Regions from separate parts of the Priestia sp. TSO9 genome, predicted to be linked through region 2. Evidence: riboswitches for the same ligand, from Rfam matches in the RefSeq annotation. Region 2 holds a riboswitch; the other holds the start of a gene.

Region 1 (3,143 bases), on a different contig from region 2:
CAGGGGAAGAAATGACTGAAGCTGCTTAGCGATTCCAAATACATTTCCAATCAATGTAGTAAAAATCTCCCCTAACACAACTACCGTAAATAAAACATTCACCCACGCTGAGATATTTTTAACAACGGCACTCATCGGAATATCAAGTTGAAATGAATAAGGCAAATTGGAAAGGGCAAGATGAGTAGAAACAAGCATAAACGTAAGTACACATCCTCCTATTACGGCCCCTTTTTTAATCACGCTCCTATCTTTCACGGAGCTTCCTAATGGAACCAAAACGGCCTGAGCCAAAGCTAGATTTAGGGAAATATATAAAAAGGGACTAACCGCCCACTTCCACTGCGTGACGAGCATTAAATCCGGCTTCGTTTGAATCAGTGAGAAATAGCTGATATTTGGCACAAAGATGATAAAAGCAAATGAAAGCATCATCGGCACAACAAGAGAATTAACCATTAAAATACCGTTAATTCCTCTTGCGATAAATATATAAGTTAAAACAATTGTAAAAATCATCCCAACAGGAGGCCACAGCCCGAACTGTTCTTTTCCTATTGCTCCCGTACTCGCTAGCATGACTGAAGTTACTCCAAATAAAATGACAATCATTACACCGTTTACCGCTTTTCCAAGCACATCACCAAATAAATATGTATTAAGCTGCTGATAAGAAGAAGCCCCTATTGCGTGCGAAAGCAGCATCATTTTCGAACCTAGCCAAATAAAAAACAAGCCGCTGACCAAAATTCCAACCATTCCAAGTTCCCCGTACTGTGTAAAAAATTGAACGATTTCCTTGCCTGTTGCAAAACCGGCTCCTACAACGGTGCCTACATACGTAGCAGCAACCTGCAGCGTGAGTTTCCACCTTTTCATGCCCATCACCCTTCTACCCTTCATAGTTCACTATATGTAGAAACGGTTAAAAAAAGACGAGCCTTTTTACGTGTAAATCTACGCATATCCCGGCGCTTGTGCCTTTTCGTTTATTTTTTCTTTTTTATTTTCTTTTTGTATTTCTCACAATAAACTCCTTAACCCCTAACATAATAGTCATTTTCAAACAAAATATACGGATATTTTCCCTTTAGCTTTTAAATTTTCCTCAATATTTGCTGGAAATTCACAATTTACTGTTGTATAATTTCTAAAAATCAGATAAATTATTAAATAAGTATTCTTTCTATTTAAAAAAATATGTTTCAATTATATACAATTGATTCTTATCATGAGAGGTGGAGGGACTGGCCCTTTGAAACCTCAGCAACCAGTCGTTAGAGACATGGTGCTAAATCCAGCAAGCAATTTATTGCTTGGAAGATAAGAAGGCGAAAAAAGTCTTCTTCTTAAGAAGACTTTTTCTATTTTATCGGCATATTGCATAAAACGAATCACTCGTGAAATAGAAGCGGAACAATTTAAGGAGGTTTTGACATGGGGTTACTTGAAGATTTAAAGTCTAAAATTTTAATTGGGGATGGTGCCACTGGTACCCTCCTTTACTCACACGGTATTGACAGCTGTTTTGAAGAACTAAACATCACCAAACCAGAAGAGGTTTCTCGTATTCACAGAGCCTATGTAGAAGCTGGTGCAAACGTTATTCAAACAAATACGTACGCTGCTAATTATCAAAAACTTGCCCGTTATGGATTAGAAGATTCAGTCAAAGACATCAATGTTGCTGGTGTAAAATTAGCGAAACAAGCTGCAAAAGATCAGGCTTACGTGGTTGGTACACTCGGTGGAATTCGTTCTTTCCAAAAAAACGCTATTAGTTTAGAAGAAGTTAAACGAAGCATTCGTGAACAAATGTTTTGGCTTTTAAATGAAGGCGTGGATGGCCTTTTGTTTGAAACATACTATGATTTCGAAGAATTAAAAACCGTTCTTACACTGGCAAGAAAAGAAACGGATAAGCCTATTATTACCCACGTTTCCCTGCATGATATTGGCGTACTGCAAGATGGGCGTCCTTTAGCAGATGCATTAAAAGAATTAGAAGACTTAGGAGCAGATGTTCTCGGGCTAAACTGCCGTTTAGGTCCTTACCATATGATTCAGTCTCTTGAAGAAGTACCGCTTCCTGATCGTGCTTTCTTATCTGCTTACCCTAACGCCAGCCTTCCTGCGTATGTGGAAGGAAAGCTGGAGTATGAAACGAATGAAGACTACTTTGTAGAAAGCGCACGTTTATTCCGCGAACAAGGGGTTCGCTTAATTGGAGGATGCTGCGGTACAACACCAGCTCACGTACGCGCAATGTCATCTGCCTTAAAAGACCTGCCTCCGATTACAAGTAAAGTCGTTAAAATGAGACCAGCCGTTACGGTTCAAGAGCGTGAGCAGCAGGATAAACCTCATATGCATGAAATTGTGAAGAAGCGCCGCTCGGTTATCGTCGAGCTAGATCCGCCTAAACAGCTGGGTCCGACGAAATTTTTAGAAGGCGCAAAAGCACTCGATAAAGTCGGCGTAGATGCTATTACATTAGCTGATAATTCTCTTGCCTCACCTCGCATCAGCAACTTGGCAATGGCAACACTGATGCAGCAAGAAACAAAAGCACGACCGCTTATTCATATTACCTGTCGCGATCGAAATTTAATTGGACTTCAATCTCATTTAATGGGACTTCATACGCTAGGAATGAATCAAGTTCTTGCAATTACCGGTGATCCGTCAAAAGTTGGCGATTTCCCTGGCGCCACTTCGGTCTACGATTTATCTTCATTTGACTTGATTAGTTTAATCGCTCAATTTAATGAAGGACTATCTTATTCGGGTAAACCACTTGGTCAAAAAACCAATTTTTCCATCGCAGCTGCCTTTAACCCAAACGTGCGTCACTTAGACCGAGCTGTTCAGCGTTTGGAAAAGAAAATCGACTGCGGGGCTCACTATTTCATTACTCAGCCTCTCTATTCAACTAAGCAAATTGAAGAGGTATATGAAGCAACCAAACATTTAACAACACCGGTATACATCGGGATCATGCCGTTAACAAGCGCGAGAAACGCTCGATTTATTCACCATGAAGTACCTGGAATTAAATTATCAGAAGATATTCTAGAACGCATGGACGCAACGGGAAATGACCGAATTCGCGGTGAAGTCGAAGGTCTTGCGATTGCAAAAAA
Region 2 (3,143 bases):
TACACCAAAAGATTTGCGTTATTCTGAAGAGCATGAATGGGTAAAAACAGAAGGAGACGTTGTCCGCGTAGGTATTACGCATTTTGCTCAAGCTGAGCTTGGCGACATCGTATTCGTTGAACTGCCAGAAGTAGGAGCAACAGTAGAAGCTGACGAGCCGTTTGGCAGCGTTGAATCAGTAAAAACAGTTTCTGAGCTTTACGCACCAATTAGCGGTGAAGTTGTAGCAGTAAACGATAACTTAAGCGATAGCCCTGAACTTGTTAATGAATCTCCATACGAAGAAGCATGGATGATTACAATCAAACCGTCTGATGCTTCTCAAGTAGACAAGCTAATGACAGCAGAGCAATACGAAGAAATGACAAACGAAGGATAATATTCCTCCATAAATTGTCTTTATGAAAAGTTTTTGACTGGACACTCTATTAGTAAACAAGCTAAAGGAGTGTCTTTTTATGTTTGAAAAACAAAAAATGGACGTTACAGATCGCGTTACAGCTAAATTTCATGACGGCGGCATGAAATTATATGTTGATAAGCAGCCAATTGGTGAAGTTAGTTACGGAACAAGCGGCAATGAATACCGCTTTGAAGAAGGGTATTCGCAAGAAAATAATAAGTTCTACCAATATACAGATGTACAAAAGCAAGGTGAAACGCAAAAATATACAGACTGCGACGAAGAAGCAGGATGGTGCTAAACAGTGGCAACTGCCGCTGTTTTTCTTGTTTTATGGAAACAATATGGCCTAAGCTGCCTTTTAAAACAGTTCTTTCTTGCAAATTTCTTTTAAAAAACAGGTGAACTGTGATACATTAACGAATATTGTATAGCATAAAGAAATGATGTTACTATACAACTGACGATTATGGGTGATGAAAATGGGGCTAATTGAAATTGAAAAAGTAATTATTGTCGAAGGAAAATCAGATAAAAAACGTATCCAAGATATCATTCGAGAACCAATTGAAATTATCTGTACAAACGGTACGATTAGTTTATCAAAGCTGGATGAAATTATTGACTTTACGTTTAACAAAGAGGTATACATACTCGTTGACTCTGATGATTCAGGGAATAAGCTAAGAAAACAATTTAAACGAGAGCTTCCGGAAGCAGAGCATCTATATATTGATAAAATGTACCGAGAGGTTGCTGCCGCCCCTAGACATCACATAGCAACAGTATTACTGAGTGCCAATATCGATGTTAATGCAGAATTTTTAACATAAAAGGAATGAGCAACATGCAAGAATGGAGCGAAAAACAGCTTGACGATCAGTTAAAAGAAGGACAAAGAGCGTTTATCTTTTTCCATACACCTTTTTGCGGGACATGTCAGCTGGCAAAAAAAATGTTAACCGTAGCAGAAGCAATGCTGCCTGGTGTGACCATCGGAATGAGCAATTTAAATTATATGCCTTCAAAAGCAGAAGTATTTTCAATTGAAAGTGTACCTTGTTTGATTGAAGTGAAAAATGGCGAAATGGTAAAAAAACTCTATGCGTTTCATTCCATCGAGCACGTACTTGAAGAGCTTCGATAATCAAACGTTTGTTTAAAATGAAGAAATGGAACGAGAGCAAACCGTTGGGGCTGTTGAATTCTTGGGATATTATCCCAAGAACAAAATCTGTTGACAGCCTATCTGACACATGCTAAAATCACACTCATGAATGTTCATAAATGAATGAATATTTCCCAAAAACAAAATAATTGTTGCGAACTCTTATCAAGAGAGGTGGAGGGACTGAGCCCTGTGAAACCCGGCAACCGTCAGACTAACTGAAATGGTGCCAATTCCTGCAAAGCTATGCGCTTTGAAAGATGAGAGAAAGGATTAAATATCGAGCCTTTCTGTCATGCGCAGAGAGGCTTTTTTAATGGGGAAAATTGTTTTACGGCTTTTTCATCCTATAGGGCAACCTAACATAATTAAGTTTTTACTAAAGAAGGTGAAGAAATATGATTACATTAACAGACGTTACAAAAATTTATCAGGCTAAAAGCGGTCAAGTAACAGCTGTTGATAATGTGAATCTAACCGTTAACCAAGGTGAAATTTACGGAATTATTGGTTATAGCGGAGCGGGTAAAAGTTCTTTAATTCGCTTGCTAAACGGGTTAGAAACACCAACGACAGGAACGGTCGAAGTAGCAGGTAATGATATTGGAAAAATTAAAGGCGGAAAACTCAGAAAAGCTAGACAAGAAATTAGTATGGTATTTCAGCACTTTAATATCTTGTGGTCGCGTACGGTGCGAGAAAATATTGCCTTTCCGTTAGAAATAGCAGGGATCTCAAAAGAAAAAAGAATGAAACGAGTAGACGAGCTTATCAAGCTAGTCGGGCTTGAAGGGCGTGAAAATGCTTATCCATCACAGCTTAGCGGTGGGCAAAAGCAGCGTGTTGGTATTGCTAGAGCGCTAGCCAATAACCCAAAAGTATTGCTGTGTGATGAAGCAACATCAGCGCTTGATCCTCAAACGACAGATTCTATTTTAGATCTGTTAGTAGATATTAATGAGAAGCTAGGGTTAACCATTGTACTCATTACTCATGAAATGCACGTTATTCGTAAAATTTGTCATCGAGTAGCTGTTATGGAAAATGGGGCAGTGGTAGAAGAAGGGCAAGTGCTAGAAGTCTTCAGAAAACCTAAGCAGCCGATTACAAAGCGATTTGTTCAACAGATTTCTGAACCAGAAGAAACGTTTGAAACAATTGAACAAGTACAGGAGTTATATCCAAGCGGGCAAATTATTCAGCTGACGTTTGTTGGCGGAAAAGCAGAGCAACCGCTCATTACAACGATTTTAAAACAGTTTGATGTAACGATTAATATTTTGCAAGGAAAGATTTCTCATACACAAACAGGTTCATACGGAACGTTGTTCGTTCATTTAGACGGAGAATTAACAGAAGTTGAAAAAGTCATTGCATACATTCATGAGCAGCAGGTAGAAGTGGAGGTAATGACAAATGCTTGAGAAACTATTTCCAAATGTTATTTTAGATGATTTTATTCAAGCGACAAATGAAACACTATATATGACGGCTATTTCAGTTATAGCCACGTTTGTTCTAGGTATTTTATTGGGCTTGCTTTTATTTTTAACCTCCAAAGGACAGCTTTGG

Evidence for each region. A riboswitch is a leader RNA that binds a small molecule or an ion and turns the genes downstream of it on or off. The one in region 2 is predicted to bind S-adenosylmethionine.
Region 1: linked by a shared signal. The riboswitch ahead of LJC66_RS06175 (bifunctional homocysteine S-methyltransferase/methylenetetrahydrofolate reductase) and the one ahead of LJC66_RS25260 (methionine ABC transporter ATP-binding protein) in region 2 are both predicted to bind S-adenosylmethionine.

What each region holds. Positions count from the first base shown of each region.
Region 1 covers NZ_JAJEKD010000009.1:680,093-683,235, reverse strand. Annotated here, with positions in the region: gene LJC66_RS06180 (YkvI family membrane protein) at 1-879, opposite strand, end outside; SAM riboswitch class I at 1,224-1,330, shown strand; gene LJC66_RS06175 (bifunctional homocysteine S-methyltransferase/methylenetetrahydrofolate reductase) at 1,438-3,143, shown strand, end outside.
Region 2 covers NZ_JAJEKD010000016.1:66,286-69,428, reverse strand. Annotated here, with positions in the region: gene gcvH (glycine cleavage system protein GcvH) at 1-379, shown strand, start outside; gene LJC66_RS25275 (YusG family protein) at 459-704, shown strand; gene LJC66_RS25270 (toprim domain-containing protein) at 886-1,236, shown strand; gene LJC66_RS25265 (thioredoxin family protein) at 1,251-1,550, shown strand; SAM riboswitch class I at 1,731-1,838, shown strand; gene LJC66_RS25260 (methionine ABC transporter ATP-binding protein) at 1,970-2,995, shown strand; gene LJC66_RS25255 (methionine ABC transporter permease) at 2,988-3,143, shown strand, end outside.